DNA from 3 places in the Comamonas sp. HJ-2 genome. Region 3 is predicted to be linked to each of the others. Evidence: predicted binding sites of a transcription regulator. Region 3 holds the regulator's gene; each other region holds the start of a gene.
What was found. Region 3 encodes FNR, which switches genes on or off when oxygen is low (the NO sensors DNR and NnrR bind a similar motif). Its sites were predicted from a motif close to TTGATNNNNATCAA; they were not measured.

Region 1 (10,263 bases), on a different contig from region 3:
TGGAGTAGATGGGCTTCATGAAGAGGACTCTCGCTAAAGCAAAGGTAAGCGCGGTGATTTACCGTCGAAAACGGCCAAAGCCAAGGATATACCTCGGCCTGGCGCTATGAAAAGGGAGTTAACCAAGACGGGGCAGCAATTCACGTGCGTCAAGGTGTGGGAAATGGCTCTTACAGGGACTTCAGGTGGCGCACCACCAGGCTCTTGAGCAGAGGCAATTGTCCGTGAAAGAAATGGCCGACCTGCGGAATCACGGTAACAGGCAGTATCTGCGGGCGCGCCCAGTCCATCACGGCGGACAGCTCGACGGTGTCGTCCGCCTCGCCGTGGATCACCAGGGTCTGGTCATGGGCCTCGGCAGGCACGGGAGCCACTTCGAAGCGACTGGCGGCTGTGCCTACCAGCACAGCCTTCTGCACCCGGCCTGTACCCCAGAGCTGGGCCAGCGCATGGCTGGTGACGAAAGCGCCGAAGGAAAAGCCGGCCAGAGCTACAGGGCCTTCGGGAGCCACCTGCTGCACCACGGCCAGCAAATCCTGCAGCTCGGCCTTGCCGGCGTCATATTCGCCGGCACTGGCACCCACGCCGCGAAAGTTGAAACGCACGACCGTGTAGCCGCACTGAACAAAGGCACGCGCCAGGGTCTGGACCACCTTGTTGTCCATAGTGCCGCCAAACAGCGGATGCGGATGGGCGATGATGGCCACGCCCTTGGGGCTCTGGCCTTCGACCAGTTGCGGCGCATCGCGCAGGGCCTCAATGGCACCGGCGGTGCCGGTGAGCGTCAGTCGTTCGGTCTGGGAATTCACGATTGCTATCCTAGTTGTAGCTTTTTGCGCTTGCTGTAATTGGGCTGACGCTTGAAAACGCTTAAAGTTCCTGAACAAGCAAGCCCAAAGTCGGCCGCCCCAGGCAAGAGCCGCCTTGCCGCAAGCCTGCCGGGACGGCCACAGGACTCAAGGCAGCCAGATCAGCGTCCCACGCTTTCGGGCAGCACCAGGCGCTCGACCACCTTGCCGTTCTTGAGATGGGATTCGACGATTTCATCGATATCGCTGTCGTCGATGAAGGTGTACCAGACGGCTTCGGGGTAGACCACGGCCACGGGACCGCCGGCGCAGCGATCCAGGCAGCCGGCCTTGTTCACACGCACCAGCCCCTTTCCGGCAAGCCCCTCTTCCTTGACTTTGCGCTTGCAGTGGTCAAAGCCCGCCTTGGCGCCATGCAGAGCACAGCAGTCCTCACCGTTGGGACGCTCGTTCAGGCAAAAGAAGATATGACGCTGGTAGTAGCCGCCGGCCTGGTCTTGATTCTGGATGTCGCTCATGGTGGATCATTCTAGGCAGGCTGTTGGCGACGTGAGAGTCGAATCACTACATACGCCAGTGTCACGTAAGGCCAGAGCCAGCCCAGCCATTGGCCCAGACCGTAGAAGCGGATGAAGCGGCCTTGCTCCCAGGCCTGCAGGGTCTGGGCGAAGTACACGTTCGTCGGGGCCTGATTGAGGATGCTCAGATGCAGCACCAGCACCAGCAGCAATAGCACGGCGCACATGCTGCGCGAGGCAGGCAATGCAATCACGGCCAGACCCAGCCCACCCCAGACACCCAGGCGCACCGGCAGATCCACCCACTCCCAGGCATGGGCCGGGCCCCAGCTCAACGCGGCCGACAGCGCTGTCACTCCCACCCCTGCTGCCACCAGAAGCAGTCCGGCCAGCGCGCGGCGGCCCATATGACGCACGGCGCAGTAGGCCAGCAGGCAGGGAATCCACAGCCCCAGCATTACGCATAGCATCTCCGTCACCAGCGACAGCGGCGTCATGGCGAAATCGCCCAGTGGCAGCCAGTCTTCGAACGGCGTGTTCAGCAGCCAGTCCTGCAAGGTGTCGTCGATGCGCTCCAGCACCTGGCCCAGGCCAAACGGCACGGCCGCCGGGAACAGCAGCGCAAACGGCCACAGCGCCAGCAGCACCAGCACGCCGGCACCGCCCTCGCCCAGCCACTGGTTGCGAAATGCACTCCAGCGCGAGAGAGCCCCCAGCCTCTCCAGCAGCGCAGCCAGCAGGGCACCGATCAAGGTACCGCCGGCATTGAGCACCAGATCCAGATTGGACGGCACGCGGCGCGGCAGATAGATCTGCAGAAACTCCATGCACAGCGACAGCAGCGTGCCGGCAAGAAAAGCCAGCGGCACGGCCAGCCTGGGCTGGCCCGAGCGCATCAGAGCCAGCGCCAGGAAAAAGCCCAGCGGCGCATAGCCGACGATATTGGTGTTGACGTCGAACCAGGTCCAGTAAGGCGGCGGAATCCTCGCGAACAGGAACACGCTGGGATCGATGCCCTGGGCGCGCCAGCCGTCGAAGGGGAACAGGCTGGCAAAGACAATGAGCAGCCCATAAACCAGCGCCAGCGGCCAGGCCGAGGTATGGCGCATGGAAATCACCGGCACCGCGGAATCGGACACAGTCGCCTCCTACTCTCAGTGCAAGATTCAGAAGGGCTTGACCACCACCAGAATCACGGCAGCGATCAGCAGCAGCACCGGCACTTCGTTATAGAAACGGAACCAGCGATGGCTTTTATGACAGGTGTTGTCCGCCAGCTTGCGCAGCAGCACGGCACAGCTGTGGTGGTAGCCGATGACCAGCAGCACCACGGCCAGCTTGGCATGCAGCCAGCCGCCCGCGAAGCCCCAGCCCAGCCACAGCCACAGGCCCAGACCCAGCGCGGGCACGGCCAGCATGGTGGTGAAGCGCAGCAGCTTGCGCGCCATCAGCAGCAGGCGCTCGCGCTCGGCCACCGAGCCCGGCGTGACCATGGCGATGTTGACAAAGATGCGCGGCAGGTAGAACAGACCAGCAAACCAGCTGGCGACAAAAACGATGTGAAAGGCTTTGACCCATAGCATGGAGCCAGTGTAAAGGCCTGCGCTGCGCCACAGCCGCTGCGCGCCGCGTCTTTACCTCGAAGCTCGGGCCCAGTCGCGCCGGTCGTCATGGAATAGTCACGCAGCTGCAAGCCAAGCCATGACGAATGGGGCACAATTTTCCCCATGCATTTGTCCAGCCCTACTCCTTTTCCCCAGAACCGTCCGCGCCGCCTGCGCCGCGATGCTTTCACCCGCAATCTGGTGCGCGAGAGCGTGCTGACGCCGCACGACTTCATCTACCCCGTGTTCGTGCATGAAGGTCAGAACAAGCGCGAGGCCGTGCCCTCCATGCCCGGCGTGGACCGCCTGAGCCTGGACCTGCTGCTGCCCGTGGCCGAGGAATGCGTGAAGCTGGAGATTCCCTACCTGGCGCTGTTCCCCGCCATCGAATCCAGCCTCAAGACCCCCGACGGCAAGGAAGCCCTGAACCCCGACGGCCTGATCCCGCGCGTGGTGCGCGCGCTGAAAAAGGAATTCCCCCAGCTGGGTGTGATGACCGATGTGGCCCTGGACCCCTACACCAGCCACGGCCAGGACGGCATCCTGGACGAGAGCGGCTACATCATCAACGATGACACCGTCGAAGTGCTGGTCGGCCAGGCCCTGGCCCATGCCGAAGCCGGTGTGGACATGGTGGCCCCCAGCGACATGATGGACGGTCGCATCGGCGCCATCCGCGAGGCCCTGGAGCTGCAAGGCCATATTCACACCCGCATCATGGCCTATAGCGCCAAGTACGCCAGCGCCTTCTACGGCCCCTTCCGCGACGCCGTGGGCACACGCGGCGCCCTGGGCAAGGCCGACAAGAATGTCTACCAGATGGACCCAGCCAACACCGACGAAGCCCTGCGCGAGGTGGCACAGGACATCGCCGAAGGCGCGGACATGGTCATGGTCAAGCCCGGCATGCCGTATCTGGACGTGGTGCGCCGCGTCAAGGACGAGTTCAAGGTACCGACCTTCGCCTACCAGGTGTCCGGCGAATACGCCATGCTCAAGGCCGCTGCCGCCAACGGCTGGCTCGATCACGACGCCGTGATGATGGAAGCCCTGCTGGCCTTCAAGCGCGCGGGCGCCGACGGCATCCTGACCTACTTTGCCATCGACGCCGCCAAGAAGCTGCGCGGCCTGTAACAAAATTGATAGCTGTCAGCGTAGGTCATGCTTGCGCCTGAGAGCATTTCAGGCATGATCTGACGGCCCGTGCAGCTTGCACGGGCCGTTTTTACATCTGCTTTTTGCACTGACATCGAGACTGCCTAATCCCATGCGCGTGCTGCATATCTCTCCCCTCTATGCCCAGCCTGTTGACGGACTGCCCACGCAGGCGGCAACCACGGGGTTTTACTGGGTCTCCTGCACACGCTCGGAGCTGGAGGCTCAGCTGCCAGCCATTCAGACCATGTTGGTCAGGCTGGGCGGCTCCGCCCTCGTGGACCTGCATGTCTCCGACCTGTTGAATCCGGCCATCCCTTCCAATTACGACTACACCTCGGTGTACGACGTGCTGGTATTCCGCCGGCTGGCCAACGCCCATCTACCGCCGCTCAGCGGCAACCACGCCTCGCCCGCGTCAGCCGCGGCCTCACCGCCAGGCCTGCCTGCAGTGATGGCAGGCACCGGCAGTGCGGCATCCAGCGCCCCGCCTCCATCGCACAACCCGGCCCACAGCGGCCAGCGCGAAGCGCCGGTGCTGCAACGCGTGGAAACCCAGCCCGTGGGCTTTGCGCTGTATGACCAGATTCTGCTGTCCGTGCATCCCGACGGCTGCTTTGTACTGGAAAACTTCTGGCAGCGCCTGATTTCCGGCCCCGCCAAGACTGACAGCCGCCAGGCCAGCACCAAGATGCCCGTGGAGCCTGCCGACCTGATGCTGCGCATGGTCAACGGCATGGTGGACGGCTACCTGGATCTGCGCCGCACACTGACGCGCCAGATCGACCACTGGCAGATGGCGCTGCTCAAGCCCAACAAGCGTTTCAGCAACTGGGCCAGCGTGCTCGACGTGCGCCTGGCGCTGCACCAGTTGGATGAGATCTGCGAAGACCAGCGTGCCGCCGTGCAGGACTGGACCGAGGCGCTGGAGGGCTGGCCGCCCGAGCACACACCTGCGCGCCAGCATGAGCGCGAACTGCTGCGCGTGCGCTCGCGCGACGTGCTCGAACATATAGAGCGCGTGACCCACCACATTCACCGCATGGAGCAAAGTGCCGAGACCGCCGTGCAGATGCACTTTTCGGCTCAGAGCAACCGCGCCAACGACATCATGCGCACGTTGACCACGGTGACGGCCATCTTTCTGCCGCTGAACCTGATTGCCGGCATCTTCGGCATGAACTTCGAGTTCATCCCGTTCGTCCACAAAAAGGACGGCTTCATCTGGGCCCTGGTGGCCATGGTGATCATCACCGTGGTGCTGGTGGCCTATTTCTGGCGCCGCCGCTATCTGGAAAGCGAAGAAAAAGAATGACCCCCTGAGGCGCTTCCGCGCCTTCCCCCAAGGGGGACGACATCCTCGCTGCGCGGCGGCGCTTGCTTGATGTCTCTGATGGGGGACCGCCCAGCGGCAACGGGCTTTAGATAAAAACAGCTGCTTGCGCTTATATATAAAGCACAAGCAGCTATTGTTTTTATATCAACCCAGATACTGGGCGAAGAAGGCCAGAGTGCGCTCACCTGCCAACGCTGCAGCGGCTTCGTTGTAGGAGCCGCGCTGATCGCAGTTGAAGCCATGGTCGGCCTCATAGACATGGACTTCCACCTTGGGCTGGGCCTTCTTGAAGGCTTCGACGGACTCCAGCGAGATGTAGTGATCCTTGCTGCCAAAATGGGCCAGCACCGGGCACAGCGCCAGACGGCTGGCTTCCAGTTCGCCCGTCATGCCGCCGCCGTAGTAGCAGACTGCAGCCGAGACGCTGGCCAGATTGCAGGCCGAGCGCCAGGTCATGAGGCCGCCCCAGCAAAAGCCCACCACGCCGATCTTGCCGCCAGGCACCAGAGTCGCCGCATGGGCCACGGCTGCTTCCACATCGCGCAGCGCGCCAGGCTCAGGCAGGGCTTCCACTGCGGTCTTGAGCGCAAAGCCGGCCTTCATGTCTTCTTCGCTGTAACCCAGCTCCACATCGGGCTTGACGCGGGCAAACATGGCGGGCGCCACGGCCACATAGCCCTGGGCTGCGTAGCGGTCTGCCACGGAGCGGATATGCGAATTCACGCCGAAGATCTCCTGCAGTACCACGATGGCACCGCGTGCCTGGCCCTCGGGCATGGCCACATAAGCCGGGGTTTTTGCGCCATCCACGGCTGTCAGTTCAACAAAGCTGCCCATTGCGAAGCTCCTTAACATGGTTCAAAAGGGAAATCCGCGACGCGGCCGCCAGCAATGCTGTAATGGCTGATGCCGCGTCGATGATTCGGCCATTTTTTCACAGGAGTGTTGATGCAAGCTATCTCAGCCCCACAAAAGGCCGACAGTCGCAAGAAGCCCCCCATGCCAGGAGGCGAGCTGTAATGGATATCAAGCCCCTGATCACCCTGGTCGCCATCATCAACCCGCTGGCCATCGTCCCGTTCTTCATCCACTACACGGCCGGCTTCGACGCCGAGCAGCGCTGGCAGACGATTCGCACCGCCGCCTTTGCCGCCTTCTGCGTGATTGCGGTCTGCGCCCTGCTGGGACTGCAGATTCTGCAGTTCTTCAATATCTCGCTGCAAAGCTTTCAGGTCGGCGGCGGCCTGCTGCTGCTGATCAGTGCGATGAACATGCTCAACGCCCGTCCCGCCGAAGACCGCCCCAACAATGCCACGCTGGCAGCCGGCGTCGAGAAGGCCGCCGAGGGCAACAGCATTGCCGTCGTACCGCTGACCATTCCGCTGCTGACCGGGCCTGCCGCCATGTCCACCGTGGTGATCTATGCCGATCAGGCGCGCACCATCTGGCAGCATGTGGCACTGGTCGGCTATGGCGTGGTGGTGGCCGCTGCCATCATGGTCTGCTTTTCGCTGGCCCACCCGATTGCCCGCGTGCTGGGCAAGACCGGCATCAATGTGATGACCCGGCTCATGGGACTGATTCTGGCCGCGCTGGCCATCGAGGTGATGGCCGGCGGACTGATCAAGATCTTCCCCATCCTGGCCTCCCCGGCGATATACCCTTAACCCAAAAAATACTTCCCCTGAGCGGCTGCGCCGCTTCCCCCAAGAGGGACGGCAGCTTCGCTGCGCGGCGGCTCTTGCTCGCTGTCTCTCGCCTTATCGCGTGCCAGTTTCAGGCAGTTACTACTTCCATTTTTTCAGCTTCACCACAGGCACCACCACAGCCGGTGATCGGCTCCGCAGGCAAAGCCTCGGGCACCAGCACCGCGCCGGTCACCGGGTCAAAGCCCGCGCGGCGCATGTGCAGGGCCAGGGCGGCATCCATGTTCTGCGCATGGTGGCTGAACCACGGACCTAGCTCGGCCGCCATATGGCGGATCGTGGCCAGATCGCCCTGCCCGCCCTTGACCGCCCCCTCGCGCAGCACGGCCAGCACCACCTTGTGCTGCTGGCTGTGGCAGTTGCCCGTGGCAAAGCCCGTGGTCTGCATCCAGCGGTCTTCCTGATCGAAGTGCTGCTGGGTATGGGCAATCAGCTCGTCCCAGAGCGCGCACAGCTGCTCGTCGCCCGCAGCTTCCACCTGGGCCAGCAGGGTGACGAACTCTTCATGCACCGCGTCCATGACGGGAAAATCCAGGATGAGAGCGGCATTCCATTCGAGGCTGGCCATGGCAGTTCCTTGTGCGAGGTTGAGGAACTGGCAGCTTAAGAACAAGGCCCGGCCCGGCCATTGACCCACATCAGCAAAGCAGCTGCCCGCGAGTAAGCAGGACTTGCCCGGAATCAACAAAGCCCTGCATGGCAGGGCTTTGGGAGCGGAAATGCCTGGGACTGGTCGGGCCCTAGCGCCCGTAACCCTGCAACCAGCGGCTGAGCTGGGCAGCCGCCTCGTCCACGGCGCGTGCCATGGCCTGGGCACCGCCGGCTGCGTCGGCCGAGGCCGCCGGAACTTCGACCGTGAACACCTTCTGGCCCAGCAATTGGTTGCCTGCACTCTCGCCGGCACCGATCAGGCTGGCGCTCAGGCGCAGCAACGCACGGCTGTTGCTGGCGTTGTCGAAGACCTGGCTGAACTCGTCCACCGTCACGCGCAGCTGCGCAATCGAGCGCTTGTCGGCCTGCAGGGGGCGGACATTATCCTTGCCCGAAAGCACGGGGCGCTCCAGCCCCAGGCGCATGCGCAGGCGCTGCTCCACCATCTGAGCGGGAGGCAGGCTCCAGCGCGCGTTCTGGTAGGCACGCAGTTGCTGGCTGTCGCTGTAGTTCAGACGGTAGAACATGGCCGTCAGGCCCTCGGGCAACCCCGGCGCCTGGACTTCGGCCAGCACCAGCGGTACCGGCGCCACGGAGGGTGCGGCCGCATTCGCGGCCGGCACTGCCAGGTCGGCCATGCCCAGGTCATATCGCACCGGTTGCGTGGGTGCCGTGGGCAGGCCCGAGCAGGCGGCGAGCGCCAGTACCAGGGAAGAAGCGCCCAGCAATCGCCATGCTCCGCGGCCGGTGAGTGAAATCTTTGTGTCTGCCATATTGATTCCTTTGGGACTTAGGCCAGCCAGAATGAGTAGCAGGCATTTCCATCGAAAAGCTGCCTGCCCGATCCGAATTGGCGCAAGTCGTGTCCTTGTTGCTTCTTCACTTGGCCGGAGCCACGAAACCGGGCTCGCCGGGGCCTGGCAAGCCCATTCCCTGGCCGTAGATGACGGATTGCGGGTTGTCATTGAAGCGGCCCGCGGCCGCGCCCATGCTGCGCGCGGCGCGCGAGACATCGTCGGCCGCGCCGTTCATGCGCGGCAAGGTGCTGCGCCCCAGCGACTCGGCCGCCTGCGACAGGGCCTGCGTGCCCTCGGCAATCTGCTGCAGCGGACCATCGGGGGCATTGACCTTGCGCACGGTCTGCTGCAGATCGGTCGCCACGCCCGTGGCGGCATTGCCGGCCTTGGTAAGGGACTGCAGGGTCTGGTGCGCATCTGCCGTGATCTGTGGAAAGTCCTTGGCCGTCTTGTTCATGGTCTCGGCCAGATCCTTGATCCCGCCGGATGCGGCAGCGATATTGTCGAGCGCCACGCTCACCCGCTTCTGGTTGTCCTCACCCAGCATGGAATTGAGGCGGCGTGAAATTTCGTCAACCCGCTCCAGCAGCACCGGCCCCTGGTCGGCCAGCATGTTCAGCGGCGATGATTTCATGGGCAGGCGCGGCAGGCCGCTGGGCCCGGGCTTGAGCGGTTGCGAAGACTTGCTGTCATCGTCGAGCTGGATATGGGCCAGCCCCGTCACTCCCTGATAGCCGAGCTGGGCGTAGGTGGCCGGCGTGACCGGCGTGTCCTCGCCCACGGCAATGCGAATCAGCACATTGCCGGAAATCTGCGGATCAAAACCGATGCGCACCACCTTGCCCACGGGCACGCCCTTGTAGCGCACCGTGGCCTGGGGCTGCAGGCCGCTGACTCCGTCCTTGGTGGACATTTCATAGAGCTGGTATTCGCGGTTGTCGCGCGTCAGCCAGACGGCCAGCCCTGCCAGCAGGGTCGCCACCACCAGCACGAAGATGCCGGCAGCCATGGCATGGGACTTGTTTTCCATCAGCTTTCCTCTGCGGCCACGCCGCCTTGCACCGGGGCCATGGCACGGCGGCCACGCTCTCCCTGGAAGAAATGTTCAATAAACGGGTGCTTGATCCGGGCCACGTCGCGCGGAGCTCCGGTGAACAGCACTTTTTTCTCGGCCAGCACGGCCACTCGTGTGGACAGCGCGAACAGCGTATCCAGATCGTGGGTGACCATGATCACGGTCAGGCCCAGCTCTGCATGAATATCGCGCAGCAGCTCGCAGAACTCGTCCGAGCCCTTGGGGTCCAGCCCCGCTGTGGGTTCGTCGAGCAGCAGCAGCGGCGGATCCATCATCAGCGCGCGCGCCAGCGCCACACGCTTGATCATGCCGCCCGACAGGTCCGCAGGCATGCGCGAGGCATGCTCGGGCTTGAGGCCCACCATCTGCAGCTTGACCATGGCCGCATCGCGCACCACGGCATCGGGCAAGGTGCCCTGCTCACGCAGCGCAAACGCGATGTTGTCGAGCACGTTGAAGGCCGAATACAGCGCACCCTGCTGGAACAGCATGCCCACCTGACTCGCCGCCAGCTCGCCGCTGATGACTTCGCGCGAGGGCCGGCCATCCACGGTCACCGTGCCGCGCGATGGCGAGAGCAGCCCCAGTATCTGGCGCAGCAGCACCGTCTTG
Region 2 (10,263 bases), on a different contig from region 3:
GCGCTGCTGGAGCAGCCGCCCGAGTCCTGCCCTTGCGCCGCGCAGCTGCAGGAGCAACTGCGCCAGTTTTTCGAAACCACCCGATGTCGGCTCTGAGCTGATTTTGCCCTGCTGATACCGCTGACCTGACCCGGCCCCGTGGGCCGGAAGCAGCACGGCTGCGCCTTTTTCTTCTCTTTCTCATTCGATTCCTGGCCTGAGCGCTGGAAGGGATGAGTCTTGCCCGCCGCCGAAAGAGCCGCTACCGCTTTCAACCCTTGAACCAAAGACATTGCCATGAACGAGCACTCCAAACTCTCCAACCGCCGCCGGTGGGCCGCCGCCGGCGTCGCCGCTGCCGTGATCGCCACGACTGCCGCCATGCTGGGCCTGTCATCGCATGCCGAAGCGCCCGCTGCGCAAGCCGCCGCGCCGGCTGTGCCAGTTTCGGCAGCCCAGGTCCTGCAGCAGGACGTAACGCTGTGGAATGAATTCTCCGGCCGCCTCGAAGCCGTGCAGCGTGTGGATGTGCAGCCGCGCGTCTCGGGAGCGGTGCAGGCCGTGCATTTCAAGGAAGGCGCGCTGGTCAAGGCCGGTGATCTGCTGTTCACCGTGGACCCGGCGCCCTATGCGGCAGAAGTCGATCGCGCCGAAGCCCAGGTCGTTGCCGCCAAGGCGCGCATGGCCTATACCCAGAGCGAGTCCGAGCGCGCCACGCGTCTGTGGGACGAGCGGGCGATCGCGCAAAAGGAATACGACGAGCGCGTGAATGCCCGGCGCGAAGCCGATGCGAATCTGCGCGCCGCCCAGGCTGCGCTGCAGACCGCCAAGCTGAACCTGGGCTACACCCAGGTCAAGGCTCCGGTGAGCGGGCGCGTGGGTCGCATCGAGGTCACGGTGGGCAATCTTGTGAGCTCGGGAGCCGGTGCTCCGGTGCTGACCACCCTGGTATCGGTGGACCCGATGTATGCCAGTTTCGACGCGGACGAGCAGATCGTGGCCCAGGCGCTGCAGGGTCTGCAGAGCGCAAGCCAGGTACGCAGCACGCGTGCGCTGATTGAAACCATTCCCGTTCAGATGGGGGTGGGTACCAGCGGCGGCACGCCCTATGCCGGTCATCTGCAGCTCATAGACAACCAGGTCGATGCCAAGAGCGGCACGGTGCGCGTGCGGGCCGTGTTCGGCAATGCGGACGGCACGCTCATGGCCGGCCAGTTCGCGCGCATTCGCATGGGCCAGCCCCAGACCACCCAGGCCGTGCTCATCAACGAGCGCGCCGTGGGCACGGACCAGAGCAAGAAATTCGTGCTGGTGATTGGCGCTGACAACAAGGCCGAGTACCGGGAGGTGCAACTGGGCGCACCGGTGGACGGCCTGCGCGTGGTCACTTCGGGCCTCAAGGCCGGCGAGCGCATCGTCGTCAACGGACTGCAGCGTGTGCGCCCCGGCGTAGTGGTTGCGCCTCAGGACGTGCCCATGGATGTCAAGGCCGAGCTGGCCGATGGCCGCGGCGCCGCCAAGCAACCCACGGTCTGAGAACCATTAATCCTCCGACACCATGAACCTTTCCCGATTTTTCATCGACCGCCCGATCTTTGCGGGTGTGCTGTCGGTGCTTATTTTTCTCGCAGGCCTGATCGCCATGCGAACGCTGCCGATCTCGGAATACCCCGAGGTCGCTCCACCCTCGGTGGTGGTGCGCGCCCATTACCCGGGCGCCAATCCCAAGGTGATTGCCGAAACCGTGGCCACGCCGCTGGAGGAATCCATCAACGGCGTGGAAGGCATGCTCTACATGGGTAGCCAGGCCACGACCGACGGCGTGATGACGCTGACCGTGACCTTCGCCCTGGGCACCGACCCCGACAAGGCGCAGCAGCTGGTGCAGAACCGCGTCTCCCAGGCCGAGCCGCGCCTGCCCGAGGAAGTGCGCCGCCTGGGCATCACCACGGTCAAGAGCGCGCCCGACCTGACCATGGTCGTGCACATGGTCTCGCCCAACGGCCGCTATGACATCGACTATCTGCGCAACTATGCCGTGCTCAACGTCAAGGACCGCCTGGCGCGCATCCAGGGCGTGGGCCAGGTGCAGATCTTCGGCGGCGGCGACTATTCGATGCGCGCCTGGCTGGATCCGCAGAAGGTGGCGCAGCGCGGTCTCTCGGCCGCCGATGTGGTGGCTGCCATCCGTGGCCAGAACGTGCAGGCCGCGGCCGGCGTGGTCGGTGCCTCGCCCGGCCTGCCTGGCGTTGACATGCAGCTGTCCATCAATGCCCAGGGCCGTCTGCAGACCGAGGAGGAGTTCGGCGACATCATCGTCAAGACCGGTGCCGACGGCGCGGTGACGCGCTTGCGCGACGTAGCGAGGCTGGAGCTGGGCGCGGCCGATTATTCGCTGCGCTCCCTGCTCAACAACGACCCCGCCGTGGGCATGGGCGTGTTCCAGGCCCCGGGCTCGAACGCCCTGGAGATCTCGGCCAATGTGCGCTCCACCATGGCCGAGCTGCAAAAGCACATGCCCGAGGGCGTGGAGTTCCGCATCGCCTACGACCCCACGCAGTTCGTGCGGGCTTCGATCAAGTCCGTGATCCAGACCCTGCTTGAAGCCGTGGCCCTGGTCGTGGTGGTGGTGATCCTGTTCCTGCAGACCTGGCGCGCATCCATCATTCCGCTGCTGGCCGTGCCGGTGTCGGTGGTGGGTACCTTTGCCGTGCTGCACCTGCTGGGCTTTTCCATCAATGCCCTGAGCCTGTTCGGCCTGGTGCTGGCCATCGGCATCGTGGTGGACGACGCCATCGTGGTGGTGGAGAACGTGGAGCGCAACATCGAGGCCGGGCTGTCGCCGCGCCAGGCCACCTACCGCGCCATGCAGGAGGTCAGCGGGCCCATCATCGCCATCGCCCTGGTGCTGGTGGCCGTGTTCGTGCCGCTGGCCTTCATCAGCGGCCTCACGGGCCAGTTCTATCGCCAGTTCGCGGTGACCATCGCCATCTCGACGGTGATCTCGGCCATCAACTCGCTGACCCTGTCACCTGCGCTGTCCGCGCTGCTGCTGCGCGGCCACGATGCTCCCAAGGACGCGCTGACGCGCGGCATGGAGCGCGTGCTGGGCGGCTTTTTCCGCCGCTTCAACGCCTTGTTCCGCCGTGGCTCCGATGCCTATAGCGGCGGCGTGCAGCGCGTCATCGGCCGCAAGGCGCTGATGCTGGTGATCTACGCCGTGCTGGTGGGTGCGACCTGGGGTCTGTTCAAGCTGGTGCCCGGCGGCTTTGTGCCGGCCCAGGACAAGCAGTACCTGGTCGGCTTTGCCCAGTTGCCCGATGGCGCCACACTGGACCGCACCGAAGACGTGATCCGCCGCATGGGCGAGATCGTCAAGAACAATCCCAATGTGGAAGACGCCATCGCCTTCCCCGGACTGTCCATCAACGGCTTTACCAACAGCTCCAACTCGGGCATCGTCTTTGTCACGCTCAAGCCCTTTGCCGAGCGCACGCATGCCGACCAGAGCGGCGGTGCTGTGGCGGGTCAGCTCAACCAGGCCTTTGGCAGCATCCAGGAAGCCTTTATCGCGATGTTCCCGCCACCGCCCGTGGCCGGCCTCGGAACCACCGGCGGCTTCAAGCTGCAGATCGAGGATCGCGCCTCGCTGGGTTACGACGCCATGGACGCGGCCGTGAAGGCCTTCATGGCCAAGGCCTACCAGACGCCCGAGCTGGCCGGCCTGTTCACGAGCTGGCAGGTCAACGTGCCCCAGCTCTATGCCGCCATCGACCGCACCAAGGCGCGCCAGCTCGGCGTGCCCGTGACGGATATCTTCGAGACGCTGCAGATCTACCTGGGCAGTCTGTATGCGAACGACTTCAACCAGTTCGGCCGCACCTATAGCGTGCGCGTCCAGGCCGATGCCGCCTACCGGGCGCGCGCCGAAGACGTGGGTCTGCTCAAGGTGCGTTCCACCACAGGCGAGATGGTGCCGCTGTCGGCGCTGATGAAGCTCGAACCCAGCTTCGGGCCCGAACGCGCCATGCGCTACAACGGCTTTCTGGCCGCCGACGTGAATGGCGGGCCCGCGCCCGGCTTCTCCTCGGGCCAGGCTCAGGCCGCCGTCGAGCGCATTGCTGCCGAAACCCTGCCGCCCGGCATAGGCTTCGAGTGGACCGAGCTGACCTACCAGGAAATCCTGGCCGGCAATTCCACCGTGCTGGTGTTCCCCATCGCCATCCTGCTGGTCTTTCTGGTGCTGGCGGCGCAATACGAAAGCCTGACCCTGCCGATTGCCATCATCCTCATCGTGCCCATGGGCCTGCTGGCTGCCATGACGGGCGTGTGGCTGAGCGGTGGCGACAACAATGTGTTCACGCAGATCGGGCTCATCGTGCTTGTGGGGCTGTCGGCCAAGAACGCCATCCTGATCGTGGAGTTCGCCCGCGAGCTGGAATTTGCCGGCCGCACTCCCGTGCAGGCCGCGATCGAAGCCAGTCGCCTGCGCCTGCGCCCCATCCTCATGACCTCGCTGGCCTTTGTCATGGGCGTGCTGCCGCTGGTGCTGTCCACGGGGGCGGGCGCCGAGATGCGCAGTGCCATGGGCGTGGCGGTGTTCGCCGGCATGATCGGTGTGACGGCCTTCGGCCTGTTCCTCACGCCGGTGTTCTATGTGGTGCTGCGCCGTCTGGCCGGCAACCGTCCGCTGCAGCAGCACGGCAGCCATGTGGCGCCGATCAGCGAGCCGGGTCACGGCGCCTCGGCCCTGCCCATGCCTGCCGCGCCGCGCGGCCATGACGAATAAGCCCCAATCAACCATGGATTCCGATATGAAAACGATGCAAGGCATTCGATCCCTGATGCCGTCCCTGAGCGCGCTGACGGCAGCCCTGGTGCTGGCGGGTTGCGCCAGCGCACCGCCCACGGTGGACCAGCATGCCGGCGTTGCAGTGCCCGCAAGCTTCAGCGCCCAGGCCGCAGCCGCGGGCTGGACGCAGGCCGCCCCGGCCGAGGCCCAGTCGCGCGGTGCCTGGTGGCGGGTATTTGCAGACACCGAGCTCAGCGCTCTGGTGGAGCGTGCGGGTGAAGCCAATACCGATGTGCAGACTGCTGCGGCACGCCTGGCCGAAGCGCGGGCACTGCTGCGCTCGGCCGATGCCCAGCGGCAGCCGCAGATCGGGGCCTCGGGCGGCGCTGTGCGCCAGGCCGGACTGAACACCGCGAACGGCCTGCAGCCCGCCACCCTGGTCACGGCCGGCCTGAACTTCTCCTACGAAGCGGATCTGTTCGGCAGGCTGTCGCGGGCCAGCGAAGCAGCGCGCGAGGATGCCAATGCACGCGAAGCCCTGCTGCAGAGCACGCGCCTGATGGTGCAGGCCGATGTGGCGCAGACTTATCTGCAACTGCGTTCGCTGCAGACCGAGCGCCAACTGGTCGAGCAGAGTCTGGCGGCCTATCGCGAGACGCTGACGCTGATCGAGAAGCGCTTCCGGGCCGGCGATGCGGCCGAGCTGGACGTGGCGCGCATGCAGACCGAGGTTTCGGCCACCGAGGCCGAGACGCTGGCGCTGGAGCGCCAGCAGGCGGCCCTCACGCATGCGCTGGCCGTGCTGGTCGGCGATATCGCCACTGGCTTCACGCTGGCCGCGCAGCCGGTGCTGGCAGCGCTGCCCGTGATTCCGGCAGGCGTGCCCGCGACGGTGCTGGCGCGCCGCCCCGATGTGTCGGCGGCCCAGGCATCGGTGCTGGCGGCCCAGGCGCGCGTGGGCGTGGCCCAGGCCGCATGGTTTCCGGCCATCACGCTCACGGGTAATGGCGGCTATGCCTCGCCGGAGCTTGGCGATCTGTTCAAGTGGTCGGCGCGCTCCTGGGGCATAGGCGCTTTGCTGTCCCTGCCCATCTTCGACGGCGGCCAGCGCGCCGCGCAGGAAGAGGGCGCCCGTGCGCGCCTGGAGGCCGCAGTGGCCACCCAGCGCGGTCAGGTGCTCGCGGCCTTTAGGGAGGTCGAGGATCAGCTCAGTGCCTTGCGCCTGCTCTCGGGCCAGGCCCATGTGCTGGGGCAGGCCGTGCAATCCTCGGAGCGTGCCACGCACCTCTCGGACGTGCGCTATCGCAACGGTCTGGTGAGCCAGCTGGAGCTGCTCGATGCGCGCCGCAACGAGCTGCGCAACCGGCGTCAGGCCTTGCAGGTGCGTACCGCGCAGTACACGGCCACGGTGGCGCTGATCCGTGCGCTGGGCGGCGGCTGGGACAGCGGAGAGCCTGTGGCGGCAAGCAGCTGAGGCGAGAGCAGTCCCGTCCGCCCTGGCGGCCGATTTGCCGGCTGGTGACTCCTGCTGCACAGCCAGCCGGTGCTTACGGCGCCCGGACAGGCTCAGCGGTTTGATGGGCATCAAGGCAAGACTTGAGGCTCTGGAAACGCAGGCGCCAGTGGTGCTAGATTCATTGACGGTCCATGTGGATCGTCAATGGATGCTTCATGAACATCACTTTTCACGGTGCGGCGCAGTCGGTCACGGGGTCCTGTTTCCTGGTCGAGGCGCATGGCTGCCGATTTCTGATCGACTGCGGCATGGCTCAGGGCGGCCGCGAGGCTGACGAGCACAACCAGCAAGCCTTTGCCTTTGATGCCGCAGGTCTGGATTTCGTCGTTCTGACCCATGCGCACATCGATCACAGCGGCCTGCTGCCCAAGGTCGTGGCCAAGGGCTTCAAGGGCCCTATCTATGCCACGCTGGCCACCAAGGACTTGCTCGAGGTCTTGCTCAAGGACAGCGCCCATATCCAGATGATGGATGCCGAACGGGCGGCGCGGCGCCGGCGTGAAGGCCGGGGGCACGAGCGTGAGCCGACGGTTCCTCTGTATTCGCTGGCCCATGTGGCGAGCACGCTGGAGCAGGTCCAGGCCGTGCCTTATGGCCACAGCTTCGAACCCCATCCTGCGGTGACGGTACGTTTTCAGGATGCCGGGCATATTCTGGGCTCGGCCATTGCGGAGCTATGGCTGGCAGATGGCCATGGCGGCACGCGCAAGCTGGTGGCCAGCGGCGATCTGGGCCAGCCGGGGCGGGTGATTCTGCGCGATCCCACGCCGATCCTGGAAGCCGATCTGCTGCTCATCGAGTCCACCTATGGCGACCGGCAGCACAAGAGCACGGGCGATACCCTGGAAGAGCTGGTCGATGTGGTCACGCGCACGGTTCCTCATGGCAATGTGGTCATCCCGGCATTTGCCGTGGGGCGCACGCAGGAGCTGCTCTATCACTTTCTGCAGCTGATCCAGCAGCAGCGCTTGCCGCCGGTAGAGATATTTGTGGATTCGCCGATGGCGGTGGCGGCCACGGACATCACGCTGCGGCACTTCGGCGTGTTCGACGAGGAGGCAAGGCAGTTGCTGGGCAGTGTCAGGAGACTCAAGGAATCGCCGCACATTCATTTCATCAGCGATGTGGAGGACTCCATCAAGCTCAACCGCATCAAGAGCGGCGCGGTCATCATCTCGGCCAGCGGCATGTGCGATGCGGGACGGGTGCTGCATCATCTGAAGAACAATCTGTCCAGGCCCGAGTGTGCGGTGGTGATCTGCGGCTTTCAGGCTGAAGGTTCGCTGGGCCGCAGGTTGGTCGACGGTGCCAGGCAGGTGCGCCTGTTTGGAGATGACGTCGAGGTCCGTGCCGGTATCCATACCCTGGGTGGCTTTTCGGCCCATGCGGACCAGCAAGCCTTGCTGGACTGGGCGGCCGCTTTTAGCCGCCCGCCGCAGCAGACCTTTGTGGTGCATGGGGAGTCGCATGCCTCCCGGGCCCTGGCCACGCTGCTGCACGAGCGCCTGCATTTCACGGTGCAGGTTCCGCAGCCGGCTCAGGTCTTCGAGTTCTAGAGCTCGCAGGAAGTCTCCGAGATGCAGAATCCGTCTTGCGCACGGCCTGTTGCATGATGTTCTGGCGGCGAAGCCTGATGCCGGTCGAGGTCGGTTTCGCGCAGCGGCTTTTCGGCACTACGCTGGATGAGCTGCTGCCCGGCATGCGTCTGCATGTGCGGCGTCTGGGCGATACCAGGCGCGCGCTGTCCCTGGGCGGCGGGCGCATCTATCTGCCGCGCAGCTTTTTTGAGCACCGGGACCCGCATAAGCCGCTGCGGCTTGCCCACCCTGTGGTGGCTGGCGTCTTCGCCCATGAGCTGCTGCATCAGTGGCAGCGCCTGCAAGGCAGGGCGGTGACCTGGGAGGCCTTGGGCCTGCATTTGCGCGCGGCATGCCTGCGGCGCAATCCTTATCACTATCAGACCTGTGCAGATCCGCAGCAGATGCTGCAGTGCTTTCTGGACGCAAACGTGGAGCAGCAGGGTCAGATCTGGCAGGACCATGTTCAGGCCCTGATGCAGGGCCAGCCGCTGCCCTGCATGTGCCTGATTGCCGAGCATGTGCTCAAGGCTCAAGCTGGCCAATCCAGGTCGGGCCGGGCCAGCAAAGGCTAGGCAGCCGGGTTGAGTGCGGCGATGAGATCGTGCTCGTCCACATCGCGCGCTGCGCCGAAGCCGGCGACATGCCTGCCGCCTTGCGGCGTGATGCAGACAAAGCGAAAGTCTCCCAGCGCCGTCATGGGCTCGGCTTCGGGAAAGCGCGCCAGATAGCTGGCACGGGCGCCTTGCCACAGGCCGCTGTCGCCTGGGGGAGTGGAGGCCACGCCCTGAATGCTGATGCGCTCCAGCGCATGCACGGCTTCGCCAGCGGACTCTGGCCTGCTCATCAGCAGACTGACGGCAGGATGCAGCTCCATGGCCTGTGTGTGGCTGGCCAGCGCACTGACATGCAGTATCAGACAGCTGAATTTGCCACTCCAGGCCCAGGGCACCAGCGACAGGCCTGGGGCGGGGAGATATCCGGGGGCTGATGAACCGGCCTGTGGCTGAACGGCCAGGGCGGCAGTACGCTGACTGGCGAGTAGCTGGCGCAGCGACTGCTGCAGGCGTGATTCATGAGGCATTTGCGCATGGTAAGCCAGAGCGCGGGGCAGGACCAGCTTGAGCCGCGTCAGGCCGCCTCGACCGTCACCTGCGTGACCGACTGTTGGGGCCATCCCGGATGCCGGGCCGAGGTTGCAGGCCTAGTCTTGCGGACTGATTAGTCCACCCGGACTATGTATACGCTTTTCTGATTGCCTGACTCATGCCCGCTCACCACAAGTTTTGGCCCAATCGGCTGCCATATTCCATCACCGTTCCAGCAACCAGTGTCTGGGAAAACCTCGCTATCAATGCCAGGCGTTATCCGGACAAAGCCGCGCTGGTGTTTCTGGGACGCACCACGACCTATCGGCAACTCTGCGAGGGAACGGAGCGCATGGCCGCCTATCTGCATGGCCTGGGCGTGCAAAAAGGCGACCGCGTCATCGTGCTGATGCAAAACAGCTCGCAACTGGTGCTGGCGCATTACGCCATCTTTCGAGCCAATGCGGTGGTGGTGCCGGTCAACCCCATGAATACGGCGGAGGAGCTCAAGCACTACATCACGGATTCGGGCGCCAAGGTGGCCATTACCACGGCCGATCTGGCGCCGGAGCTGGCCAAGGCCAGCAATGCCTTGCCGCAGTCCGAAGCATTGCAGCACTTGCTGGTCACCCGATTCACCGACGGTTTTGATGCCGATGTGCAAGGGCCGGATGCACCGCCCGAAGCCTGGCGCAACTGGCTGCTCGGCGAGCGCGAACCCGCAAGCCTGAGCCATGGCAAGGTCCATGCCTGGACGCAGGCACTGGCCTGCAGCGAGCTGCCGCCGCCGCATACCGCGGGTCGTGACGACCTGGCATTGCTGCCCTATACCAGCGGCACCACGGGCCAGCCCAAGGGCTGCATGCACCTGCACCGCAGCATCAACCACAACGCCGTTTCCGGCGCGATGTGGGGCACGGGCAGCAGCGAGAACGTGGTGCTCGCCGTCGTGCCCATGTTTCACATCACAGGCATGGTTTCCGTGCTGCACAGTGCCATCTACATGGGGGCGACGCTGATCATCATGCCGCGCTGGGAGCGTGAGCTGGCAGGGCGCCTGATCTCGCACTATCAGGTCACCAGCTGGACCAATATCCCGACCATGGTGATCGATCTGCTGGCCAGTCCCAACTTTGCGTCCTTCGATCTGTCCAGCCTCAAATACATCGGCGGCGGCGGCGCCGCCATGCCCCAGGCCGTGGCCCAGCGACTGCTGGAACAGTACGGGCTGCGTTTTTGCGAGGGCTATGGCCTGACCGAAACCGCCGCACCCTCGCACAGCAATCCGCCCGACCATCCCAAGCAGCAATG
Region 3 (10,263 bases):
GCCGTTGCAGCTGATGGGGCGCGACGTCTATCTGCGCGAGGGTTGCTACAACTGCCACTCGCAGATGATCCGTCCCTTCCGCGCCGAGACCATGCGCTACGGCCACTACTCGGTGGCTGGCGAGTTCGTCTACGACCACCCCTTCCAGTGGGGCTCCAAGCGTACCGGCCCCGACCTGCATCGCGTGGGCGGCAAGTACAGCGACGAATGGCATCGCATCCACCTGAACAACCCGCGTGACGTGGTGCCCGAGTCCAACATGCCTGCTTACCCCTGGCTGGAAGCCAACAAGGTGGATGACACGGCCGTGGCAACGCGCATGAGCGCGCTGCGCAAGGTGGGCGTGCCGTACACCGATGCGGAAATCGCCGGTGCTCAGGCCGAGGTCAAGGACAAGACAGAGATGGAGGCAGTGATTGCCTATCTGCAGGTCCTTGGTCGCGCCGTCAAGTAAGAGAGAAAGGGCTGGAAATGGATATCACCACCATGCGTATCGTGGCCACGCTGGCATCGCTGGCGTGTTTCGTGGGCATCTGGTGGTGGGCGTATGCCCGCCGCAACCAGGCCCGTTTTGACGAGGCAGCTCAGGTTCCATTCCTGGAAGACTGAGTCTGATCACCACAACGAGAACATCCCATGAGCGATTTCATTAACAATTTCTGGTCGGTGTATGTCGCGGCGATTACGCTGATCGGCATCTTTGGCTGCTTGCTGCTGCTGATTCTGGTGGCCCGCAAGAAGGTCGTTCCCTCGGGCGACAACACCACAGGCCATGTCTGGGACGAAGACCTGCGTGAACTCAACAACCCCATGCCCAAGTGGTGGATGGGTCTGTTCGTGATCACCGTGGTTTTCAGCCTGGGCTATCTTGTGGTCTACCCAGGTCTTGGCGGCTTCGGCGGCAAGCTGGACTGGAGCCAGACCGGCGCCTACGACAAGGAAATGGCCAAGGCCAAGGCGGACCTGGAGCCTCTGTATGCCAAGTTCACCAGCATGCCCACCGAAGAAATGGCCAAGGACCCTCAGGCCATGGCCATTGGCGAGCGTCTGTTCATGAACAACTGTGCGCAATGCCACGGCTCTGACGCTCGCGGCAGCAAGTCCTTCCCGAATCTGGCGGACGGCGACTGGTTGCATGGCGGATCTCCCGAGAAGATCAGGGAGACCATCACCAACGGCCGTATCGGCATGATGCCGCCCATGGCGGCAGCCGTGGGCTCGGCGGAGGATGTGCGCAATGTGGCGCACTATGTGCTGAGCCTGTCGGGCAGCCCTCACGATGCCGTCAAGGCTTCGCAGGGCAAGTCCAAATTCGTGGCCTGTGCGGCTTGTCACGGCATGGACGGCAAGGGCAACCCCGCGCTGGGAGCTCCTAACCTGACCGATGACATCTGGCTGCATGGCTGGGGTGAGGCGGCAATCGTCAACATCGTCAACAACGGCAAGCACAATGAGATGCCTGCCCAGAAAGAGAAGTTGACGGAGGCGCAAATTGCCGTGCTGGCTTCCTATGTCTGGAGTCTTTCGAATACGCAAAACCAGAAGTAATGCGTTTTTAAAAGGCGGTGCCCTGGCACCGCCTTTTTCGCGTTTCAATTTTCAGTAATTACAAAAATATTAAGGAACTGCGATGCCGTGCGATCAGGGGAAGCCCCGAAAAGTCATACCGATCACGCCTGAGCCTCATGAGGGCGGGCCTGAGTTGGTGCCTATGTTCGCTTCCGAGCAAAAAGTGTACTCACGCTCTATTAGCGGCGTGTTCTCACGGTGGCGCTGGGCCATGGTGTTTCTGACCCAGATCGTCTTCTACGGCCTGCCCTGGCTGCAGTGGGGCGAGCGCCAGATGGTGCTGTTCGATTTGGGGGCCCGGCGCTTCTATCTGTTCGGACTGGTGCTGTACCCGCAGGACTTCATCTATCTGACGGGGCTGCTGATCATCAGCGCACTGGGGCTGTTCCTGTTTACCGCCGTAGCCGGGCGTCTGTGGTGTGGCTTCTCCTGTCCGCAGACGGTCTACACCGAGATCTTCATGTGGATCGAAAGCAAGGTCGAAGGCGATCGCAGTGCCCGCATGCGTATCGACAAGAGCGGCTGGACTTTGGAGAAGATCTGGAAAAAGTCGCTCAAGCAGTTTCTCTGGATCGCTCTGTCTCTTTGGACAGGTTTCACCTTTGTCGGCTACTTCGTGCCCATCCGTGAGTTGGGTGTGGAGTTGATGGCCTTCCAGGGCAACTGGCAGATTTTCTGGGTGGCGTTCTACGGCTTCGCCACCTACGGCAACGCCGGCTATATGCGCGAGCAGGTCTGCAAGTACATGTGTCCCTATGCACGCTTTCAGAGTGCCATGTTCGACAAGGACACCATGATCGTCAGCTACGACGCCGAACGTGGTGAAGCTCGCGGCCCGCGCAAGAAAGACGTCGACTACAAGGCACAGGGCCTGGGGGACTGCATAGATTGCAAGCTTTGCGTTCAGGTCTGCCCCGTGGGCATCGATATCCGCAAAGGGTTGCAGTACGAATGCATCGGCTGCGGTCTGTGCATCGATGCCTGCAACTCCGTGATGGACAAGATGGAGTATCCGCGTGGCCTGATCCGGTTGACCACTCAGAATGCCGTGGCCAAGGCCTGGAAGCAGGTGCAGGTTATTCGCCGTATTTTCCGCCCGCGTGTGCTGATCTACTCGGCCGTGCTGGTGGCCCTCAGCGCTGCCATGATCGCCAGTCTGGTGCTGCGCGAGCCGCTCAAGGTCGATGTGATTCGTGACCGTGCTGCGCTTTCGCGCATCGTGGCGGGCGGCAAGCTGGAGAACGTCTACCGTCTGCAGATCATGAACGCCACCGAGTCCGAGCAGCGCTACCGTATCAGCGCCGTGGGCCTGGAGAATCTGGAAGTCGCATCCGAGCAGGAAGTGAGCGTTGGCCCTGCAGAGACGCGCGGCATTGCGGTGCGGCTGCAGATTCCGTATGGCTCAGCAACTCCCGGCTCGCACCCCGTACACTTCAATGTGGATGCAGTGACTGCCGGAGCAGGGCGTATTTCCGAGAAGACGGTGTTCCTGGTGCCGCGTTAATGCCAGGTCTTGACGGTCTTCGTGAGCCATCACGGAGGCCGGACAAGGGCACCGCCAATCGGCAACAATTTATGCCACCCTGCCGTGTGTGCCTGGGTGGTCAGAATTTTGGAAAGAGGTTTCATCATGTCGGCAGCACAAGCCAAGGTCTCGCAAACGGCCAAGATCATCCACCCCGAGGACGGCAAGCCCTGGTGGAAGTTTGCCCATGTCTGGCTCATCATCGCCGGCCCGGTGATCGTGGTGATTGCCGGCTTTGTCACCGCATACATCGCACTGAGCAGGCCCGATCCCGTGATTGACCCTGACTACTACCGCCATGGCATGGAAATCAACCAGCGCCTGAGCGAAAGTGAAAAAAGCCTGGCACCAGCAGTCACCGGCCGCAATCATGCGGCCACACCAGCCAAGGACCATCCGCTGGATCGCTGAGCGCTCCGGCGCTTGCTCCGCCAAGGTCGCTTTTGCGGCCTTTTTTGTTGCCGATATCAAAATCAGAGCGTGTTGCGCATGTTCTGTCTAACGTTGATGTAGAAGCAAATGGTTTTTTGATATCCAGATGGCGCAGGATGCTACTGAAAAGAGAGTGGTTCAGGGTTTCCCGCCACGGTGCATGCCCGCAGTCCTGCATGAACGGTCACCACTGTTGTGCAAAATATGACCAAGCCCACAGCCCAAGGAGAATCAGGATGGATGCTCGACGCTGGATGTGGATTGTCTGGCCGGCCTTTCTGGCGGCGGCAATCATGGAGATGGTGGTTTTCGCCTTTGTGGACCCGCTGGATGTGCACTGGCTGGGCTCCCCCCTGGACTGGTCGCGCCAGGCCATCTATACGGTCGCTTTTTTTGCCTTCTGGGTCGTGACCCTGATCGGAGGTGCGATGACGGTGATGCTGGGTCGCTCCGTCAGCGATCTCAATGGCGGCATCGTTTCCGAGCCTCTGCCCGATTAATTCGCACAGACAAAAAAGCCCGCTGTCCGCGGGCTTTGTCTTGAGAGTGTCTGTCGACTCGGTTCAGTTCTGGCATTGCTGGCTGTTGACGATGCGTTTGAGCGCCTCGGTATCCAGGATGCGCAGGTGGCGCTGCTTGACTTCCACAATGCCTTCCTCTGCAAATTTGGAGAAAGTGCGGCTCACGGTCTCGAGCTTGAGGCCCAGGTAACTGCCGATTTCTTCGCGCGTCATGCGCAGCACCAGCTCCGACTTGGAAAAGCCGCGTGCCGACAGGCGCTGGACCAGGTTCAACACAAAGGCCGCCAGGCGCTCTTCGGCACGCATGCTGCCCAGCAGCAGCATCACGCCATGCTCGCGCACGATTTCGCGGCTCATGACCTTGTGCACATGGTTCTGCAGGGCAGTGACCTCGCGCGAGAGCTGCTCCAGTTTGTCAAACGGCATGACGCAAACCTCGGCGTCTTCCAGGGCCACGGCATCACAAGTGTGGTGGTCGTTGACGATGCCGTCCAGACCAATGATTTCGCCAGCCATCTGAAAGCCTGTGACCTGATCGCGTCCGTCTTCGGTGGCCACGCTGGTCTTGAAGAAGCCGGTTCGAATGGCATACAGCGAGGTGAACTCTTCGCCATTGCGAAACAGCAGCCCACCGCGCTTGACCTTGCGGCGCGTGGCCACAATCTCGTCAATGCGCTCCATTTGTTCATCGTCCAGGCCCATGGGCATGCACAGTTCACGCAGATTGCAGTTGGAGCAGGATGCTTTGATGGTCTGAAGATTCATGGGCTTTTTGCAACGGCGCAGACAGACACGGAGTGGAGAGTCGCGCTGGTCATTGACCTCGTGGTTGAAGATGAGATGGATCAAATTGTCGCAGCACTTGCCTTGAGGTCTCTTGATTTTCATCAAGGACAGGGTGATTGCCTTGGGGCACATTGCCTGTATTCGTTCAAAAACACGCGCTTTTGCCTATTTTGGGCATGATTTTCAGGATCTGATTTCCATTGAAATCTGCTCTATACAGAGTGTGGGCGCACCCTAACTCCCAGTTATGACCGCAGTCACGCCTGAGTTGCTGAGCCGCTTTGATATCCCCGGCCCACGCTACACATCGTTCCCAACAGCCGACCGTTTTGTTGAGGCTTTTGGTGCAGACGACTACATACTGGCACTCAAGCAGCGCAAGACGCATTCTGGCTCGCGCGCTTTGCCCCTGTCCGTTTATGTGCATGTGCCGTTCTGTGAGTCGCTTTGCTATTACTGCGCCTGCAACAAGATCGTGACCAAGCATCATGAGAAGGCTGCCGAGTATCTGGACTACTTGAGCCGCGAGCTGGCCATGCATACCGAGCATTGCGGCAAAGGCCAGCTCGTAAGCCAGCTGCATCTGGGCGGAGGCACACCGACCTTCTTCAGCGATGCCGAGTTGCAGCAGCTGATGGTCTTGATGCGTGAACATTTCAAGCTGGATCCCGCGGGCGAGTACTCCATCGAGGTCGATCCGCGCACCGTCAGCAACGAGCGGCTGAGAGCTCTCAAGGACATGGGGTTCAATCGCCTGAGCTTTGGCGTGCAGGACTTTGATCCCGCGGTGCAGAAAGCGGTGCACCGCGAGCAGCCCGCCGAGCAAGTCTTTTCGTTGGTGGCCGAGGCGCGCCGCCTGGGCTTTGTCTCCATCAATGTGGACCTGATCTACGGGCTGCCCAGGCAGACGCCCGAGTCTTTTGCGCGCACGCTGGCACAGGTCAATGAGCTGCGCCCCGATCGCATTGCACTGTATGCCTATGCGCATCTGCCCGAGCGCTTCAAGCCGCAAAGGCGCATCGAATCGGCAGACCTGCCCATGGGACAGGACAAGCTGAACATGCTCTCCGGCGCAATTGATGCATTCATGGATGGCGGCTATGTCTATGTAGGCATGGACCACTTTGCGCTGCCTGACGACTCTTTGGCCATTGCCAAGCGCCAGGGGCGCCTGCATCGCAACTTTCAGGGCTACAGCACCCAGCCTGATTGCGACCTGATTGCACTGGGCGTATCGGCTATCGGCAAGGTGGGCGCGACCTACAGCCAGAACGTCAAGACTCTTGAAGAGTATTACGATGCCGTCGATGGCGGCATGCTGCCCGTGCAGCGCGGACTGGCGCTTTCACGTGACGATCTGGTGCGCAGAGCCGTCATCATGTCCATCATGTGCCAGGGTTCCGTCCTGTATGAGCCCATGGAGCAGGCCTGGCTTATCAATTTCCGCGAGTACTTCGCTGCGGAGCTGGATGCGCTGGCAGAGATGCAGCGCAACGGCTTGGTCGAGCTGTCCGCAGAGGGCTTCAAGGTCACTGGCCTGGGCTGGTTTTTTGTGCGCGGAGTAGCCATGCTGTTTGACCGATATTTGCAGGCCGACCGGAACCGCGCCCGCTTTTCGCGCATCATCTAGCGCATGTTGTTTTCGCTGGTCTGGACTGCTTTGATCATGGGGCTCGTGGGTGGGCCCCATTGTCTTGTGATGTGCGCTGCCCCCTGCAGCGTGGTCACAGCAGCGAAGCCTGTCGGCGGCGGGCAGCCAGTTGTCGTGCTCGGCCTGCAAAAACGCCAATGGCTGCGTACCAGCCTGTTTCATCTGGGGCGCATCGCTGCCTATGCCCTGCTGGGCGGGATCGCGGCCGTGGCCATGGAAAGTCTGGCCTGGCTGACCAGTCAGACAACGGCATTGCAGAGACTTTGGACGCTGATGCATGTGGCGGTCATGGCCTGGGGACTGGCCATGGTGGTGCAGGCGCGGCAGCCAGCCTGGCTGGAGCGGGCGGGGCGTTCCGTCTGGGCCAGGGTTCAGCCCTGGGTCACCGCGCCGGGCGGCAGTCTGGCAGCAGGCTTTGCCTGGGCACTGATGCCTTGTGGTTTGCTGTATTCGGCGGTGTTGGTGGCGGCCTTGAGTGGCGGCGCCTGGCGAGGTGCTTTGTCCATGGCAGCCTTTGCCGTTGGTGGTGCACTGTGGCTGCTGGCGGGTCCCTGGCTGTGGCAACTGGGACAGTCGCATGTCAATGCATTGCGGGCCAGGTGGGGCACCAGAGTTGCAGGTCTGATGCTGATTGGCGTTGCGAGTTGGGCTTTGTGGATGGACCTGGTCTACAAACCCAGCCTTTGGTGCCGATAAGTCACACAAGAGGGGATTGTTGATGCTGTTTGCATCCCAACAGACCCTAGTCATGCTTGAGCAGTCATGGAACTGCGGAATAATGTCTTATCTTGTGTGTAGCGCTCAAAGTGAATCGTTTCGTTGCTATTGATATCGGACAACTGCGTATCGGCATGTATGTCCATCTGGAGACCGGCTGGTTGCGCCATCCGTTTCCCGTCAGCAGCTTCAAGATTGTCAATGACGAGCAGTTGCAGACACTCAGGACCCTGAGGCTCAAGGCAGTCCAGGTCGATCTATCGAGAAGCGATCTGGAAGCTGCGGCAGCGCCTCCGGCCGCAGACCCTCAACCCGCTCCTGCCTCACCCGAGAATGATGCGCATGCATGGCGCAACAGTATTTTGGGCGTGCAGTCCAGGTTTCTGGGCGCGGTTTCCGTATTTGATGATGTGCAGGCCTTGTTGCCAGCCAACCCCGAGAAGGCGAGGACAACGACGGATATGCTGGTTGCACAGCAAGTCGTCAAACTGGCGCAGGCTCGTGATCTGAGTTTGCATCTGCTCGCGGATACGGGGGGCGCCACCTTTGGCGTTCATGGTGTCAACGTCTCCGTGCTGAGCCTGTTGCTGGGTAAGACGCTGGGCCTGTGCGATGACGTATTGAAGGATCTGGGCACGGCAGCCCTGTTGCATGACATCGGCAAGCCGGGGCTTGAGATTTCCGCATCGGCCAATGCACTGAATCAGGGCACGGGCCGCACGCCTCTGCGAGAGACCGTGTATGCGCGTCATGTCGGGGAGTCGGTGGCATTGGCTCTATCCATGGGCTATCCTCCTTCCGTCACGACGGCCATCGCCCAGCATCATGAATGGGCCGATGGGTCAGGCTTTCCACTTGGCTTGCTGGCCGAAGATATGGACATTGCCGGACAGATCCTGGCGCTGGTCAATAATTTTGAGCGCTTGTGCAATCTGCCATTGCAAGGCAACGAAATGACGCCTCATGAAGCCATGGCTGCACTGTACGGACAGTATCGCCAGCGATATGCGCCCGATGTGCTCAAGGCATTCGTGCAGACCTTGGGGGTCTATCCGCCGGGCTCTTTGGTGGAACTAAGCGATGGGCGGATGGGCGTGGTGGTGTCTGTCAACACCAGCCAGTCGCTCAAGCCGAAGGTGCTGACCTATGACACGCAGGCGCCGCAGAAGCTGCGGTTCGTAGATTTGCTTGAATATGTGGGTTTGGGTATTCGCCGGGGCTTGACGCGAAATCAGCTTTCTCGAAATGCGTTAGAAGCTTTACAGCCGCAAAGGCGTCTTTGCTACTTTTTTGACAGTTCTGCAGCACCTGCTGCCGAGAAAGACCTCGCGTGACTTTGCAGCAGAGTTTTCTGATTGACCCTCTGCTTGCCTCCATGCTCGATGGTTTGCAGGAGGCGGTCTGGCTGCTGGATGCGCAGACATTGCGTGTCGTGCATGCCAATGCAGCCAGTATGCAGCTCACGGGCTACACGCCCGAGCAGGCGCAGGAGCAGTATGTCGATGTGCTGTGCGCCTCCCTGGTGCAAAAGGCGTTCTGGCAGGATGCCTCAAACTGGGTGGGTGGGGCGAAATTTCTCACAGAAATCTGTACAGCCAATGGTTCATTGACAGCTGTGGAGATGGGGGTGGGCTCCATCGCCCTCAATCCACGCTGGTTGATGCTAACCATGCTCGACCGCAGCGAGCAGTTGCGGCACGAGAGCGAACTGGACATGCTGCTTGCAGAGTTGCGGGCGACGCTTGAGTCCGCTGCAGATGGCATGCTGGTCTGTGATCTGCGCGGCGGCATTCGTGCATTCAATCACCGTTTCGCGGAGCTGTGGCAACTACCCGAACCACTGCTCGTGCAGCGAGATGATGCGGCCGTCTTTGCCCATTTGGAAGCGCAGACCATCAGCAGCGAGAGTCAGTTCACTCTTCTACAGGATGCGCAGGACCTGTCGGCTCCTGAAACCTCGGAGGTACTGCAGCTGCTCAGTGGCAGGGTTCTGGAGCGCCGCTCCGTGCCTCAGCTCAGTCGCGGTGTGGCGATAGGGCGTATCTACTCCTATCGAGACATCACGGTGGAATCCAGCTCGGCGACAGAACTGCGTCTGGCTGCAAGAGTGTTCGAGTCCAGCCTGGACGGTATATTCATTGCCGATGCCAATGGTGTCATCGTTCAGGTCAACCCGGCTGGCGGGCAGTTGCTGCATGGCAAGGCGGTGCTGGGGCTCGCTGCCTGGACTCTGTTCGAGTCCGAGGGAGGGCCTGTGTCCGACCTGCTGGAGCTGGCCGCTGCGCGCTGGGATGTGGGCAGCTTCTGGGAGGGCAATCTTTGGCTCAAGCAGAGTGAAGGTCAGCGCTGCGCGGTCTGGCTGTCCTGGGTGGCATTGCGTGACGGCTATGGGCGCCTGGTACAAAGCATTGGCTTTATGCGCGACATGACCATGCAGCGCAGTGCCCAAAAGCAGATTGAGCAGCTGGCTTACAGTGATGCCTTGACAGGGCTGCCCAATCGCCTGAGTTTGAGCCGTCACGTGCAAGCTGCCATCACGGCGGCGCGCTTCACACAGCAGCCCTTCAGCATTCTGTTTCTGGATCTGGACCGTTTCAAGATCATCAACGATTCACTGGGCCATGACTTCGGCGACCGTGTGCTTAAGCTGGTTGCTCAGCGGCTGAGCGGACTGCTGCGCCCTGCCGATGTGCTGTGCCGTCAGGGCGGCGACGAATTTGTTCTCTATCTGCATGATTGCACGGGGGAAGGGGCTTCGGCCGTGGCCGCCCGTATTCTGGACGAAATGCGCCAGCCCTTCATGCTTGACGGTCTGGGCTTTTCCGTTCAGTGCAGCATTGGGGCTGCGCAATTTCCGGCGGATGGTTTGACGCTGGACGAGCTGATTCGTCAGGCCGATATCGCCATGTATCGTGTCAAGGAGCGTGGACGCGGCAATTTCAGTTTCTACCAGCCGCAAATGAGTGCGGGTCTGCTCTCGCGCATGAAGCTGGAGCATGCCATGCGCCAGGCGCTGGACAAGGGGCATATGGCCGTGCACTTTCAGCCACAGGTACATATCC

Region 1: a site for FNR is predicted at 7,757-7,770, ahead of ACWGXF_RS08915 (hemerythrin domain-containing protein). Genes of this name have one in related genera too.
Region 2: a site for FNR is predicted at 6,346-6,359, ahead of ACWGXF_RS12200 (MBL fold metallo-hydrolase RNA specificity domain-containing protein). Genes of this name have one in related genera too.

Annotation. Positions count from the first base shown of each region.
Region 1 covers NZ_JBSIFD010000009.1:177,744-188,006, forward strand. Annotated here, with positions in the region: gene ACWGXF_RS08870 (D-alanyl-D-alanine carboxypeptidase family protein) at 1-19, opposite strand, end outside; gene ACWGXF_RS08875 (alpha/beta hydrolase) at 171-809, opposite strand; gene ACWGXF_RS08880 ((2Fe-2S) ferredoxin domain-containing protein) at 971-1,327, opposite strand; gene ACWGXF_RS08885 (VanZ family protein) at 1,339-2,436, opposite strand; gene ACWGXF_RS08890 (CopD family protein) at 2,494-2,910, opposite strand; gene hemB (porphobilinogen synthase) at 3,055-4,065, shown strand; gene ACWGXF_RS08900 (magnesium transporter CorA family protein) at 4,199-5,401, shown strand; gene ACWGXF_RS08905 (dienelactone hydrolase family protein) at 5,567-6,259, opposite strand; gene ACWGXF_RS08910 (MarC family protein) at 6,442-7,089, shown strand; gene ACWGXF_RS08915 (hemerythrin domain-containing protein) at 7,199-7,696, opposite strand; gene ACWGXF_RS08920 (ABC-type transport auxiliary lipoprotein family protein) at 7,869-8,552, opposite strand; gene ACWGXF_RS08925 (MlaD family protein) at 8,659-9,606, opposite strand; gene ACWGXF_RS08930 (ABC transporter ATP-binding protein) at 9,606-10,263, opposite strand, start outside.
Region 2 covers NZ_JBSIFD010000013.1:26,050-36,312, forward strand. Annotated here, with positions in the region: gene ACWGXF_RS12180 (alpha/beta hydrolase) at 1-96, shown strand, start outside; gene ACWGXF_RS12185 (efflux RND transporter periplasmic adaptor subunit) at 277-1,515, shown strand; gene ACWGXF_RS12190 (efflux RND transporter permease subunit) at 1,538-4,768, shown strand; gene ACWGXF_RS12195 (efflux transporter outer membrane subunit) at 4,782-6,245, shown strand; gene ACWGXF_RS12200 (MBL fold metallo-hydrolase RNA specificity domain-containing protein) at 6,443-7,843, shown strand; gene ACWGXF_RS12205 (hypothetical protein) at 7,897-8,439, shown strand; gene ACWGXF_RS12210 (pyridoxamine 5'-phosphate oxidase) at 8,436-8,948, opposite strand; gene ACWGXF_RS12215 (long-chain fatty acid--CoA ligase) at 9,131-10,263, shown strand, end outside.
Region 3 covers NZ_JBSIFD010000014.1:166,905-177,167, forward strand. Annotated here, with positions in the region: gene ccoO (cytochrome-c oxidase, cbb3-type subunit II) at 1-454, shown strand, start outside; gene ACWGXF_RS13575 (cbb3-type cytochrome oxidase subunit 3) at 472-609, shown strand; gene ccoP (cytochrome-c oxidase, cbb3-type subunit III) at 637-1,548, shown strand; gene ccoG (cytochrome c oxidase accessory protein CcoG) at 1,631-3,073, shown strand; gene ACWGXF_RS13590 (FixH family protein) at 3,200-3,505, shown strand; gene ACWGXF_RS13595 (hypothetical protein) at 3,763-4,026, shown strand; gene fnr (fumarate/nitrate reduction transcriptional regulator Fnr) at 4,090-4,812, opposite strand; gene hemN (oxygen-independent coproporphyrinogen III oxidase) at 5,081-6,463, shown strand; gene ACWGXF_RS13610 (sulfite exporter TauE/SafE family protein) at 6,467-7,180, shown strand; partial or broken gene ACWGXF_RS13615 (DUF3391 domain-containing protein) at 7,291-7,530, shown strand; gene ACWGXF_RS13620 (HD-GYP domain-containing protein) at 7,570-8,535, shown strand; gene ACWGXF_RS13625 (sensor domain-containing protein) at 8,532-10,263, shown strand, end outside.